DNA from 3 places in the Microbispora sp. CA-135349 genome. Region 2 is predicted to be linked to each of the others. Evidence: riboswitches for the same ligand, from Rfam matches in the RefSeq annotation. Region 2 holds a riboswitch; each other region holds the start of a gene.
The links. Region 2 has a riboswitch for cobalamin ahead of ACQPZZ_RS25930 (ribonucleoside-diphosphate reductase subunit alpha). Riboswitches for the same ligand answer to the same signal wherever they lie in the genome.
Positions count from the first base shown of each region.

Region 1: another riboswitch for cobalamin. It lies ahead of ACQPZZ_RS20650 (CbtB domain-containing protein); the one in region 2 lies ahead of ACQPZZ_RS25930 (ribonucleoside-diphosphate reductase subunit alpha).
Region 3: another riboswitch for cobalamin. It lies ahead of cobN (cobaltochelatase subunit CobN); the one in region 2 lies ahead of ACQPZZ_RS25930 (ribonucleoside-diphosphate reductase subunit alpha).

Region 1 covers NZ_CP192001.1:4,407,503-4,412,315, reverse strand. The annotation lists gene ACQPZZ_RS20660 (NAD-dependent protein deacetylase) at 1-846, shown strand; gene ACQPZZ_RS20655 (CbtA family protein) at 857-1,612, opposite strand; gene ACQPZZ_RS20650 (CbtB domain-containing protein) at 1,623-1,835, opposite strand; cobalamin riboswitch at 1,864-2,045, opposite strand; gene cobF (precorrin-6A synthase (deacetylating)) at 2,093-2,851, shown strand; gene cbiE (precorrin-6y C5,15-methyltransferase (decarboxylating) subunit CbiE) at 2,848-4,083, shown strand; gene cobM (precorrin-4 C(11)-methyltransferase) at 4,080-4,813, shown strand, end outside.
Region 2 covers NZ_CP192001.1:5,628,417-5,633,229, reverse strand. The annotation lists gene glmS (glutamine--fructose-6-phosphate transaminase (isomerizing)) at 1-724, shown strand, start outside; gene ACQPZZ_RS25945 (hypothetical protein) at 820-1,125, shown strand; gene ACQPZZ_RS25940 (hypothetical protein) at 1,165-1,788, opposite strand; gene ACQPZZ_RS25935 (Bug family tripartite tricarboxylate transporter substrate binding protein) at 2,000-2,938, shown strand; cobalamin riboswitch at 2,984-3,215, shown strand; gene ACQPZZ_RS25930 (ribonucleoside-diphosphate reductase subunit alpha) at 3,350-4,813, shown strand, end outside.
Region 3 covers NZ_CP192001.1:4,401,787-4,406,599, reverse strand. The annotation lists gene ACQPZZ_RS20625 (precorrin-2 C(20)-methyltransferase) at 1-1,352, opposite strand, end outside; gene ACQPZZ_RS20620 (precorrin-8X methylmutase) at 1,359-1,991, opposite strand; gene cobG (precorrin-3B synthase) at 2,016-3,200, opposite strand; cobalamin riboswitch at 3,273-3,395, shown strand; gene cobN (cobaltochelatase subunit CobN) at 3,449-4,813, shown strand, end outside.

The DNA.
Region 1 (4,813 bases), 1.2 Mb from region 2:
GTGACTGTGGTGCGCGACGCGGGAATTGCCGAGCGGTGGGGCTTGCTGGCCGATCTCGTGGCCGACGGCGAGGTGGTGGTCCTCAGCGGGGCCGGCCTGTCGACCGAGTCCGGGATCCCGGACTACCGAGGGGAGACCGGCCGCAGGCGCAGGGCCGACCCGATGACCTACCAGACCTTCGTGAGCAGCGCGGCCGCCCGCAGGCGCTACTGGGCGCGCAGCCACCTGGGATGGCGTCACATCGTGGACGCCGCGCCGAACACCGGGCATCGCGCGGTGGCCGAACTGCAGCGCTGCGGCCTGGTCGCCGGGATCATCACGCAGAACGTGGACGGTCTGCACCAGGCGGCGGGTGCGCACGGGGTCGTCGAACTGCACGGCAGCCTGCATCGGGTGCGCTGCCTGGCCTGCGGGCACCGCACCTCGCGGTACGCGCTCGACCGGAGGCTGCGCGCGGCCAACTCCGGCTGGCGGGCCCGCTCGGAGATGATCAATCCGGACGGTGACGCCGTTCTGGCCGTGGACGAGATCGAGACGTTCCGCACGGTGGACTGCGAGGGCTGCGGTGGCGTGCTCAAACCCGACGTGGTGTTCTTCGGCGAGAACGTGCCGCCGTCACGGGTCGAGGAGTGCTACGCGCTGACCGAGCGGGCCGGTCTGCTGCTCGTCCTGGGATCCTCGTTGACCGTCATGTCCGGATACCGGTTCGTCCGGCGCGCCGCCGCCCGCTCGATCCCCGTCGCGATAATCAATCAGGGGCCGACCCGGGGCGACGGCGAGGCGCTGATGACCTTCGACGCCCCCCTCGGACCGGCCCTCACCTCTCTCCTGGAGGCCCTCCGCTAGTTGAGAGGAGTCAGGCTGTTCCGGCCGGACGCAGTCGTGCCTCGGCACGGACGCCCTGACGCAGGGAACGCTCGGTGAGGCCGCCGAACAGCAGTCCGATGGCGGCCCACAGGGCGAACTGGACGCCGAACGACGACACCCTGAACCACCAGAGGGTGTCGGCGGGGAAGTCGCCGGACACCTCGTTGATCGGGGGCAGCAGGGCGTACGAGACGCCCACGAGGACGGCGTAGACGACGATGCCCGCGAGGGTCGCGTTCCAGCCGCCCAGCCGGGGCGACAGGGCGCGGCCCGCGTACGTCGCGACCGCGGCGGCCAGCAGCGCGACCAGGATCATCGTGAAGTACAGCGCGGTCCTGCGGCCGATGGTGTCGGGGTTGCCGACGGCCGGGGGATTGGGCGGGTACTTCAGGATGGGGGTCACGTACACGACGACGAATCCGGCGGCCGCGACGACGAGGGCCGTGGCGCGGGCGCCGAGGGCGCCGAGGCGGCCGTGGGCCACGGCGTACGCGATGGAGAAGAAGCCGCCGAGTGCGGCGCCGTAGACGAGCAGGGCGGTCAGGAGGCCGGCGGTCTCCTGGACGGTCCGGCTGACGAGTTCGTGTTCGTGTGCCGCTCCTGTCGCGGCGGCCTTGGCCTCCTCGAGCGAGATGGCGGCGGCGACCTGGGGTTCGCCGGCGAACCAGGCCACGACGTACGCGAGCAGCGCGGCCACGAGGCCGACGAGCATGCCGCGCACCAGCAGGGAGCGCATGGTGGGCATCCGGCGGGCCTCAGTGGCAGGGGAAGCCGAGGAGGTGGCGGCCGTCGTGCACGAACTCGTGCACGGTGTGCCCGCTGATGAGGTGGGTGGCGCCCTGCTCCGCGCCGACGAAGTAGATCAGGATGAGCCCGACCACGGCGGCGAAGACCGCCCAGGGCAGGATCTCGCGCACGGGGATGGTGACCGGCAGGGGCCGGGATACGGGAATGGCCGGCTGAGCCATGATTTCTCCTCACGGGGTGCCTCGCCCCGGTGATGGAGGACAACGGGTCAGTGTCCTGACTCCCGGGTCATCGTGTCGCCCGACCTTCCAGCCGTCTCGGCCGTGGTCACAAGCGGGGGACACTCCCCGGTCACAGTGGCGGGACCGTCCTGGATTCGCACCAGGTTCCTGCACACCGTCGCCTCTGTCTGCAATTGTCCCCTAGAGCGTGCACCGTCTGCAAAAGTACGTCAAGCCGTGGTCCATACTCGTGACCTATGAAGCGCGTCCTCATCATCGGCATCGGCGCCGGGGACCCAGCCCACCTCACCTTCCAGGCCGCCGCGGCGATCGCCTCGGCGGACGTGTTCTTCCTGCTCGACAAGGGTGCAGAGAAGGACGGCTTGGTGCGGCTGCGGCGCGAGCTGATCGCGGCCCACGCGCGGGAGCCGTACCGGGTGGTGGAGGCACGCGACCCGGAACGCGACCGGACGAGCGGCGCCTACGTGGAGGCGGTGGCCGACTGGCGGGCCCGCCGGGCGGAGGTCTACGCGCGGCTCATCGCCGACGAGGTGCCCGAGGACGGCGTGGGCGCGTTCCTCGTCTGGGGCGATCCCGCCCTCTACGACAGCACGATCGCCATCGTCGAGGACGTCCTGGCCAGGGGCGGGGAGCCGTTCGACTACGAGGTGATCCCGGGGATCAGCAGCGTGTCGGCGCTGGCCGCGCGGCACCGCGTCAGCCTGACCAGGGTCGCGAGGCCCCTGCACATCACGACCGGACGCCGCCTGCCCGCCGACGTCGAGGCCGCAGACGACATCGTGGTGATGCTCGACGCGGGATGCGCGTTCGCCGACCTGCCGGAGGCCGCCGACGCGGACGTCTACTGGGGCGCCTACGTCGGGACCGAGGACGAGATCCTCCTGGCCGGGCCGGTGCGCGAGGTCGCCGGCGAGATCCGGCGGCGCAGGGCGGAGGCGCGCGCGGCGCACGGCTGGGTCATGGACGCCTACCTGCTCAGGAAACCCGCTCGATGAGGCCGGTGTCGGTCGTCGGGATCGGCGCGGACGGCTGGGCCGGCCTCACCGACGCCGCGCGCGCCGAGCTGACCGCCGCGGACGTCGTGGTCGGGTCGGCCAGGCAGCTCGCGCTGCTGCCCGCGTCGCTGGCCCCCGAGCGGGTGCCGTACCCGTCGCCGCTGGTCGCGGGGTTGCCGGGGCTGTTCGACGCGCACGCGGGACGCGCGGTCGCGGTGCTGGCGAGCGGGGATCCCATGTTCTTCGGGATCGGCGCGACGCTGGCCCGGCTGCTCGGGCCCGAGCGGCTGCGCGTGCTGCCGCACGTGTCGTCGGTGACGCTGGCCTGCGCGCGGCTCGGCTGGCCCGCCGAGGGCGTCGAGACCGTCAGCCTGGTCGGGCGTCCGCTCGCCACGCTGACCGCCGCGCTCGCGCCGGGCCGCCGCGTCCTCGTCCTCAGCGCGGACGCGGGCACCCCCGCGCGGGTCGCCGCCCTGCTGACCGAGCGGGGATACGGGGCGAGCCGCGTGACCGTACTCGGCGATCTCGGCGCGGCGACCGAGTCGCGCCATGACGGCACGGCCGCAGACTGGACGGGCGCCGGCCGGCCGGGCGCCGAGCCGATGCCGGCCCTGAACATCGTGGCCGTGACCTGTGCCGACGTCCCCGACGCCGCGCCACTGGGGAGGGCTTGCGGGCTGCCGGACGACGCGTACGAGTCGGACGGGCAGCTGACCAAGCAGGAGGTGCGCGCGGTCACCCTGGCCAAGCTGGCGCCCCTGCCGGGCGAGCTGCTGTGGGACGTGGGGGCGGGCTCGGGGAGCGTGGCCGTCGAATGGCTGCGCGCCCACCCCTCGTGCCGGGCCGTCGCCGTCGAGCGCGACCCCGTGCGGGCGGACCGCGTCAGGCGCAACGCCGACGCGCTGGGCGTGCCGCGCCTGCGGGTCGTCACCGGCGCCGCGCCGGACGCGCTCCACGGGCTGCCGGCCCCGGCGGCCGTCTTCGTGGGCGGCGGCGTGACGGGGGCCGGCGTGGTCGAGACCTGCTGGGACGCCCTCGCCCCGGGCGGGAGGCTGGTCGCGAACGCCGTCACCGTGCAGTCGGAGGCGGTCCTCGCCACGTGGCACGCGCGGCTCGGCGGCGACCTCGTGCGGTTGTCGGTGCAGCGCGCCTCGCCGGTGGGCGGCTTCACCGGGTGGCGTCCCCTGATGCCGGTGACCATTTGGACGGCGCGGAAGGAGCGCGAGCAGTGACGGTTCGATTCATCGGTGCGGGGCCCGGCGCGGCCGACCTCATCACGGTGCGCGGGCTGCGCGCCCTGCAGGCGGCCCCGGTGTGCCTGTACGCGGGGTCGCTCGTGCCACGCGACCTGCTCGCCGACTGCCCGCCCGGCGCGCGGCTCGTCGACACCGCCGACCTCACCCTGGACGAGATCATCGCCGAGATGACGGCGGCGCACGCCGCCGGGCTCGACGTGGCCCGGCTGCACTCGGGCGATCCCTCGCTGTTCAGCGCGGTCGCCGAGCAGATGCGCAGGCTCGACGCGCACGGTGTGCCGTACGAGGTGATCCCCGGAGTGCCCGCCTTCGCGGCCGCCGCCGCGGCGCTGGGGCGGGAGCTGACGGTGCCCGAGGTGAGCCAGACCATCATCTTGACCAGGACGTCGGCGCGCGCCACCCGGATGCCGCCCGGCGAGGACCTCGCGACGCTGTCGGCCAGCCGCGCCACGATGGTGCTGCACCTGGCCGTGCAGCGGATCGGCGCCGTCGTGGCCGAGCTGCTGCCCGCGTACGGGGCGGACTGCCCGGTGGCGGTCGTCGCGCGGGCCAGCCGGGACGACGAGGAGATCATCAGGGGCACCCTGGACGACATCGCCGATCGAGTGATCGCGGCGGGGATCAAGCGGACCGCCGTCATCGTGGTGGGCCGGGCGCTGGCGGCGCACGATTTCCGCGACAGCCACCTCTACTCGGCCGAGCGGGA
Region 2 (4,813 bases):
GCGCAAGGGCGGCCGGGTGCTGGGCATCGTCAACACCGTCGGCAGCGCCATCGCCAGGGAGACCGACGGCGGCATCTACCTGCACGCAGGTCCCGAGGTCTCGGTGGCCTCCACCAAGGCGTTCACCTCGACGGCCGTGGCGTTCGCGCTGCTCGCCCTGCACCTCGGCCGCGTACGCGACCTGTCGCCGGCCGACGGCCGCAGGATCTGCGAGGGCCTGCGCCGGCTGCCCGAGCAGATCGAGGAGATCCTCACGCTGGAGGATCGGATCAAGGAGCTGGCCAAGAAGTACGCCGACGCGCCCGGCATGATGTTCGTCGGCCGGGTGCGCGGCTACCCGGTGGCCCGCGAGGGCGCCCAGAAGCTCAAGGAGATCTCCTACGTCCACGCCGAGGCGTATCCGGCGAGCGAGCTCAAGCACGGCCCGCTCGCACTGATCAGCCCCGAGTTGCCGACCGTCGCGATCGTCCCCGACGACGAGCTGCTGGACAAGAACCTCACCACGCTCGGCGAGATCCGGGCCCGGCACGGGCGCATCCTCATGGTCGGCCACCGCACCTCCGAGGCGGCCGACGACTGCATCGTGGTGCCCAAGAACGAGGTCGAGCTCGACCCCATCCTGCTGACGATCCCGCTGCAGCTGTTCGCCTACCACGCCGCCGTCGCCCTGGAGCGCGACGTCGACCGCCCGCGCAACCTCGCCAAGAGCGTGACGGTCGAGTAGAACCCCTTCCTCCCGTACGGCTCGCGCCGCAGGCGCGAGCCGGACGGTCCGGGGTTCGGCGCAATGCCGGGCGGCCCCGGCGCCGATGTACGGGTATGCATGTGACCTACTTCGTGATGGCGCTGCCCGTCGTCGCCGTCCTCGTGTTCACCCTGGTGCGGGCAGCACGCCGGAGCCGTGAGCAGTTTGGGCGCGTACGGCAGATCGCCCGGCAGCAGTTGCCCGAGTCGGCGCCGCAGCGGACCGAGCTGGAGGAGCTGGTGAACCTTCTCCAGGCGCGTCTCAATCGGACGCAGTGGGCCCGGTTGCTCCTCGGCGCGGTGGTGGGATACGCCGTCCAACTCGTGGGCGACGCCCCGCTGGGCAAGCGAGATCGCGTCCTGCGTGCCCGCGACCCCTGACAGCAAGCGGAACCCGCCCGCGAAAGCGGGACGACGCCCTCAGTCGAACCAGACGACCAGGCGCACGCCTTCGGGTCCGAATCGCTGCGCCAGCGCCCGCATCACCGCGAAGACGTGCTCCCACCCGGTGCCCGGTCCCAGCACGTCCAGTCGCGTCACCGGGCCGTACTCGAGGGTCTGTCCCGAAACCTCCCAGCGGCCCGCGGGGGCCCCGAGGGGCGAGGTGCCCAAGGGCGGCATCCCGTACCGCTCGACGACCTCATCGGGCCACCGGTCGTCGATCCGATACCGCGTGATCGAGTGGCCGCCTTCCGAATGCACATCGAGCACTCCTCGGGCGGCGGGGCGGACGGTCATGTCCAGATCACGAAGCTCCGCCCATGAAACCCACGTGCTGCCATGAATGGCGGCATCCATCCGCGCGCAGTCCTCATAGTGGGTACGGACGGGTCCCGAAACGTCGGCCGGCAGGCCCCGGCCGGCCGCGACAGGGGTCCAGCCAAGCCGGTTGCGAATGCCGAAGAGGCAACCGAGCGACGCGTAGTCATTGACGCCATAGAGCGGGTAAAGAGGCAGGGAAACGCTCCACGCGTCTCCCTCGTACCAGTCCTCGTCGGCGTGCGGGTGACGCATCTCTATGAATCCGTAGATGTCGGTGCCCATCCGGACAGGGTAGGGGTGTGGGCGCGAAGCGCGGCCGCCCTCCCGCATGTCCACGTCCTCCGGCAGCAAGCGGCACGGCCCTCGTGCTCCCGCAGGCCACCGCCGCGACCCGCATCGATCGCCGCAGCCGTAACGTCCGTTATGTGGTGACATGGTGTGGTTACTCATAGTCTGTGCGTGTAAGGGACTCTTCGGGCGGGAGGGTGCCGACATGCGACGCCGTACGGTCCTCGCGCTGGGAGCCCTGGCCCTCGCGGGCGCGTGTGGCGTCCAGGCGCCGCCGTACCGGAGGGAGCTCTCTCTCGCGGTCCCCGGGCCGCCCGGAGGATGCGGAGACGGCGTCGCCGCCGGGTTCAAGGCGCTCATCGAGGGGCGCCGCTGGGCCCGGGCCGTACGGATCAGGCGGGAGACCGGTGACGGCGGGCAGTTGCTCGCCCGGCCGGGCGGGCCGCGGACCGATCTGGTGATCGCCGACCCGGCGCTGCTCGCCGCCTGCGCGCTGACCCGTGACCCGCTCCTGGTCACGAGGGCCGTCCCGCTCGCTCGGCTGGCGGGGGAGTGGGAGGTGCTGGTCGCCTCTCCCGACTCGGGCTACCGCACGTTCGAGCAGTTCGCCGCCGCTCTGCTGCGCGACCCCGGCGGGCCCGGAGTGGGCGGCGGCGCCGACCGAGGTCCGGAGCACCTGCTGCTCGGCCTGACCGCGCGGGGCCTGGGAGCCGACCCGCGCCTGCTCCACTACGTCGCGTTCGACACCAGGGCGCAGGCCGTCGCCGCGGTCCTCGACGGGCGGATCGCTCTCGGGTTCGGCAGCAGGCGCGAGGTCGCCCCCCACGTGCGCGCCGGACGGCTGCGGCCGCTCGCCGTCTCCTCCGCCGAGCGGCTGCCCGGAGTGGACGCGCCGACGCTGTCGGAGTCGGGCGTACGGATCGTGTACGCCGACTGGACCGGGCTGATCGCTCCGCCTGGCACGCCCGGGCGGGACGCCCTGCTCGATCTGTGCCGGGCCGTCGCCGGCACTCCGGGATGGCGGAGCCTGTGCGAGCGTAACGACTGGACGCCGATGTGGCTCGAGGGCGACGACTTCCGGCAATGGCTGACCGTCGAGGCGCGCCGTACGGCTCTGCTGCTCAATGATCTCGGATTGCACTGAAAAACACAACTTGTAGGGCCGGTTGCGATCAGGGCCACAAGATGTAGGATCCATCGCGTTGCTGGTTCACCTAGGTGAGGCAAGAGGGAACCCGGTGCGAATCCGGGACTGCCCCGCAGCGGTGAGCGGGAACGACCGCCGTCGGCACAGCACGGTGCTGTGTCCTCAAGCACTGGGCGCGAGCGCGCCCGGGAAGCGACGGCCAGTAGGACCGGTGGGGCGTGAGCCCGGCCGGACGCCCGCGAGTCCGAAGACCTGCCAGTGACGGCGCGCGCATGGGCGCGCGCCCCGCGCCGGGCCTCGCGGGAGGGTTCGCCGCACCGTCACGGCACGTCTGTTTCGTGCGCGTGCGCCGCGGCATCCCCCTTCTCCGATCCGGCCGGACACGGAACGACGAGGAGGGGGCATCTGATGACGATCACCGACCCGGCGCCCGGCCTGGCGCGGGCGGACGGCGCGCGCGACGTGGCGGCCGTGTGGCAGGCCATCGAGGAGGCGGCGGCCGGGGTCATCGCCGACCCGGAGAACTCCCGCCGGGCGGCCCGGCTGCTGAACGGGCTGATCGCGGAGGAGGCGGCGGCCGAGGGGGTGCGCACGTTCTCCGAGTCGGTCGCGGCCGCCCACGCCGCCGGGCTGCTGGGCGACGTCGTCGCCGCGTTCGTGGCCGACGAGGCCGAGTCGCTCGACGCGCTGATCGACCCGGCGGCCGACGACCGCTTCGAATACTTCGGGCTGCGCACGGTCTACGACCGCTACCTGCTGCGTCACCCGGTCACCCGGCGGGTGCTGGAACGCCCGCAGCACTTCCTGCTGCGGGTCGCCTGCGGCCTGTCGGCCTCGGTGGCGGAGGCGGCCGAGCTGTACGGCCTGATGTCCACCCTGGCCTACCTGCCCAGTTCGCCGACGCTGTTCAACTCGGGCGCCCGCCGGCCGCAGCTGTCGTCGTGCTTCCTGCTCGACTCGCCGCGCGACGAGCTGGAGAGCATCTACGAGCGGTACGGCCAGGTGGCGCGGCTGTCGAAGTACTCCGGCGGCATCGGCGTCGCCTGGACCCGGGTGCGCTCGCGCGGCTCGCTCATCCGGGGCACCAACGGCCTGTCCAACGGCATCGTGCCGTGGCTGCGCACGCTCGACGCGTCGGTGGCGGCGGTCAACCAGGGCGGCAGGCGCAAGGGCGCGGCCTGCGTCTACCTGGAGACCTGGCACGCCGACATCGAGGAGTTCCTGGAGCTTCGCGACAACACGGGCGAGGAGTCGCGCCGCGCCCACAACCTCAACCTGGCCAACTGGGTGCCCGACGAGTTCATGCGCAGGGTCGAGGCGGACGGCACGTGGTCGCTGTTCGACCCCAAGGAGACCCCCGAGCTGACCGACCTGTGGGGTGAGGCGTTCGACGCCCGCTACCGCGAACTGGAGTCCGCCGGGCGATATGTCCGGCAGGTGCCCGCCCGGGCCCTGTACGCCCGGATGATGCGCACCCTCGCCCAGACCGGCAACGGCTGGATGACGTTCAAGGACGCCGCCAACCGCGCGTCCAACCAGACCGCGCTGCCCGGCAACGTCATCCACCTGTCCAATCTCTGCACCGAGATCCTGGAGGTCACCAGCGACGGCGAGACCGCCGTCTGCAACCTCGGCTCGGTCAACCTGGCCGCCCACCTGACCCCCGAGGGGGACGCCGTAGACTTCGGCAGGCTGCGCGCCACCGTCCGCACCGCCGTGCGGTTCTTGGACCGGACGATCGACCTCGGCTTCTACCCGACGCCGGAGGCGGAGGCGGCCAACCGGAAGTGGCGGCCGGTGGGGCTCGGCGTCATGGGCCTCGCCGACGTGTTCTTCGCGCTGCGCCTGCCGTTCGACGCGCCGGAGGCGCTC
Region 3 (4,813 bases), 1.2 Mb from region 2:
TCCCGCGCGCCGCCGACGTCGCGGCCGACGACCACGGGCGTGGCCGGGTCGCGGTGTTCGAGCAACAGGTCACGGGCCGCGGCGACCTGCCAGGTGCGGGTCTTCGACGCCGGGTTGTAGATCGCGAGCACCAGGTCGGCGCGGGCCGCCGCGGAGATCCGGCCCGCGACCACCTCCCACGGCTTGAGCTGGTCCGACAGCGACAGCACGCAGTAGTCGTGGCCGAGCGGCGCGCCCGCCCGGCTCGCCACGGCCTGCGCGGCGGTCAGGCCGGGCACCACCCGCACCGGGACGTCGGCGTAACGCGGGTCGGCCGCGGCCTCAAGCACCGCGCTGGCCATCGCGAAGACGCCCGGGTCACCCGACGACACGACCGCCACCCGCGCCCCGGCGAGGGCGAGATCGAGCGCGTGACGCGCGCGTTCCGCCTCGACGCGGTTGTCGGTGCGGTGCCGGGTCTGGCGCGGGTTGGGCGCGACGCGGTCCACGTAGGGGCCGTAGCCGACCAGGTCGGTGGCCCCGGCGAGCACCTCCTGCGCCTCCGGGGTCAGCCAGGGCCGTCCGGCGGGGCCGAGGCCGACGACCGCGACCTCGCCGGGACCGGTGCGTTCCACGGTCTCCGGCACGAATGTGAGCTGGGCCGGGCTCGGGATCAGCGCCAGCGAGAAGTACGGCACCTGGCCGGGGTCCACGTCCTTCAGGGGGGCGACGCGCTGGGCGTCGGTGGTGGCGCGTTCGACGTACCAGGCCTCGTCGAGACGGCCGGCCTCGGCGAGGGCGTCGCGCACCTTCTCGAACGTGCGGCCCAGCTTGAGCACCGCCGCGGAGTCCGTGCCGCGAAGCTTCTCCGCCAGCACGCCGGCGGGCAGGGTTCCGGGCAGGACCGTCAGCGTCTCGTCGCGTTCGACCAGCGGGCGGCCGAGCACGGCCGACGCGCCCGCGATCGACGTGACGCCGGGGACGACCTCGGCCGGGTAGCGCTGCGCCAGCCGTTTGTGCATGTGCATGTAGGAGCCGTAGAAGAGCGGGTCGCCCTCGCACAGGACGACGACGTCGCGCCCGGCGTCCAGGTGGGCGGCCAGCCGGGCCGCGCAGTCGGCGTAGAAGTCGTCGAGCGCGCCCTGGTAGCCGCCGGGGTGGTCGGTCGTCTCGGTCGTCAGGGGGTACTGGAGCAGCTCCTCGATCTGGCCGTCGCGCATGTGGTGGGCGGCGATGGAGCGCGCGATGCTGCGGCCGTGCCGGGCGGCGTGGTAGGCGATCACGTCGGCCGCGCCGATCAGGCGGGCGGCCTTCACCGTCATCAGTTCGGGATCGCCGGGGCCGAGGCCGACGCCGTAGAGGGTACCTGTCACGTCACGTCACTCCTGCTCGCTGGCGATGGCGTTGATCGCCGCCGCCGTCATGGCACTGCCGCCCCGGCGGCCGTGGACAACCAGAAACTCCAGGCCGGACGCCGCGAGGGCGCGCTTGGACTCGGCCGCGCCGATGAAGCCGACCGGAATGCCCAGCACGGCGGCGGGCCGTCCCGCGCCCTCCGCGACCAGTTCGAGCAGCCGGAACAGCGCGGTCGGTGCGTTGCCGACGGCCACGACCGCGCCGTCGAGCCGGTCGAGCCACAGATCGAGGGCGGCGGCGCTGCGCGTGGTGCCGAGCCGCTCGGCGAGGGCGGGCACGCGGGGGTCGCCGAGCGTGCAGACGATCTCGTTGTCGGCCGGCAGGCGTTTCCTGGTGACGCCGGAGGCGACCATCTGCGCGTCGCACAGCACGGGCGCGCCCGCCAGCAGGGCGGCGCGCGCCTTCGCGACCACGCCGGGGGAGTAGCCGAGGTCGGCGACCAGGTCGGTCATGCCGCAGGCGTGGATCATGCGGACCGCGACCCTGGCCACGTCGCCGGGCAGGCCCGTCAGGTCGGCCTCGGCCCTGATGGTCGCGAACGACCGCCGGTAGATCTCCGCTCCGTCGCGGACGTAGTCGTGCTCGGGCACGGACACCCCTGTTCGTTCGATGGTGTTCGTTCAGTGGCTCACGCGGTAGCCGCCGGGCGTGGCGACCACGTCGGTGACCCGCCCGCGCGGGCGCCCGCAACGACGTTCGCAGCCCGCCCAGTGGATCGGCCCGTCCGGCAGCTCGGGCGTGCCGGTCTCCGCCCAGCGCGCCGCGTCCGCCCGTACGTCGGCCAGCGCCTTCGCGCAACCGGGCCGCCCGGTGCAGGCCGACAGTCTGGCGTACGGCGAGGCCGGGTCGATCACCAGCCCCGCCTCGACGAGCGAATCGGCCACCGGCCCGACCGTCCCGGGCGCCAGGTCGGGCAGCACGACCGTACGCCACGGCGTCAGCCGCACCTCGGCGGGGGTCAGGCCGGCGAGAAGGTCCGCCTGTGCGGGGGTGAGCCTGCCGAGCGGCACGATCACGTCGACCGCGACCCGCCCGTCCGCCTGGGGAAACACCCCGCCCTTACGCGGCTCGGCAGCCGCCACGGTCACGGGCACGGTCACGGGCACGGCCACGGGCGCGGCGCCGGGAAGGCGGGCGGTGATCGTCGCGGGGCCGCCGGGGAGCTCGGCCACGCGCCAGGCGTCCCCGCGTACCGACTGGAACGCCTCGGCGGCGGCGAGGGCGACGGCGACGGCGTCGCCGGCGGTCACCGATCTGACCGGCTCGCCCGCGAGCAGGAGCGTCAGATCGCCGCCCAGGTGGTCGACAGGACGGCCGGGCTGCGCGGCGAGCGTCACGTCCGCGCCGAGCCCGAGGACGTCGCCGGTGCCGTCGTCGAGCGCGAACAGGAACCGGCCGGGCAGGCCGGCCAGCGCCGGACGCCCGCACAGGTCCGCGTCCAGCGCCGTCACCAGCGGCCGGACGTCGAGGACGCCCGTGGCCGACCGGCCGCTGAGGGGCGAGGCGACGATGTTGCGCACGCGTTCGTGGGTCGCCGACGGCAGCAGCCCGGCGGCGGCCATCCGCGCGGCGAACGCCGCCGGGTCCGCCAGCCCGCGCACCTGGACGTTGGCGCGTGACGTGAGCTCGATGACCCCGTTGCCCAGCTCCCCGGCGCAGGCGGCCAGCTCGCGCAGCGCGTCGGTGGTCAGGGCGCCGCCGGGCACGCGGACGCGGGCCAGCGCCCCGTCCGCGGCGACGTGCACCTGGAGCGCGCCGGGGCAGGCGTCCCGAGCCGCACGTCCGGAAAAGCCACCTATGACCACAGGCAGGATGCTAACGCCAGTTTTTCGATAGGGCCTCCGTCCCGTAAGGTCGGCGATGAACGATGGCAAGCGGAGGAAGCCGGTGTGAATCCGGCGCGGTCCCGCCACTGTGACCGGGGAGCGAACCCCACCACACGGCCACTGTCGCAAGACGGGAAGGCCGGGGTGAGCGTCGATCCGGGAGCCAGGAGACTCCTGCCGTCGTGCCGCCACGACCCGGGGCGAGGACCCCGAGGGAGGACCCTGCCATGCGCACGGACCAGCCACTCATCGTGCTGTTGTCCACGTCGGACACCGATCTGCTGAGCGCGCGCGCCAGCGGGGCGGCGTTCCGGCTGGGGAACCCGGCCCGGCTCGCCGTGGACGATTTGCCCGCGCTGGTCGAGGGGGCCGGCCTCGTGGTCGTCCGGCTGCTCGGCGGGCGGCGCGCCTGGGAGGACGGGCTGGACGCCCTGCTCGCGGGCCCGCGCCCGGTGGTCGTCCTCGGCGGCGAGCAGGCCCCGGACGCCGAGCTGATGGAGCTGTCCACGGTGAGCGGCGGGGTGAGCGGCGGCGTGTGCGCCGAGGCGCACGCCTATCTCGCGCACGGCGGCCCCGCGAACCTCGCCGAACTGCACGCGTTCCTGTCGGACACGGTCCTGCTGACCGGCCGCGGCTTCGCGGCCCCGGCCGCCACGCCGACCTGGGGCGTGCTCGAACGCGACGCCCGGCCCGGCGACGGCCCGGTGATCGGCGTGCTCTACTACCGGGCGCACCACATGGCGGGCAACACGGGCTTCGTCACCGCCCTGTGCGACGCGATCGAGGACGCGGGCGGCCGGGCGCTGCCGGTCTTCTGCTCCTCGCTGCGCACCGCCGAGCCCGAGCTGCTCGACGTGCTGCGCCGCGCGGACGCCCTCGTCGTGACCGTGCTCGCGGCGGGCGGTTCGCGGCCCGCGACCGCGTCGGCGGGCGGGGACGACGCGGCCTGGGACGTCGGCGCGCTCGCCGACCTCGACGTGCCCATCCTGCAGGGCCTGTGCCTGACGACCGGCCGCGCCGAGTGGGAGGACAACGACGACGGGCTGTCCCCGCTGGACGCCGCCTCGCAGGTCGCGATCCCGGAGTTCGACGGGCGGATCATCACGGTGCCGTTCTCGTTCAAGGAGATCGACGACGACGGCCTGACGGTCTACGTCGCCGACCCCGAGCGCGCGGCCCGGGTCGCGGGCATCGCCGTCCGGCACGGCCTGCTGCGGCACGTGCCCCCGCAGGACAAGAAGCTCGTCGTGATGCTGTCGGCGTACCCGACGAAGAACTCGCGGGTCGGCAACGCCGTCGGCCTGGACACCCCGGCCAGCACGGTCGGGCTGCTGGCCCGCCTGGCCGAGGAGGGCTACGACCTCGGCGACGGCTTTCCCGGGCAGGCGGAGCAGGACGGCGACGCCCTGATCCACGCGCTCATCGCCGCGGGCGGCCAGGACCAGGACTGGCTCACCGAGGAGCAGCTCGCGGCCAACCCCGTGCGGATCCCCGCCGAGACCTACCGCGCCTGGTACGACACCCTGCCCGAGGACCTGCGCGCCGGCGTGGAACGCCACTGGGGCGCCCCGCCCGGCGAGCTGTTCGTCCAC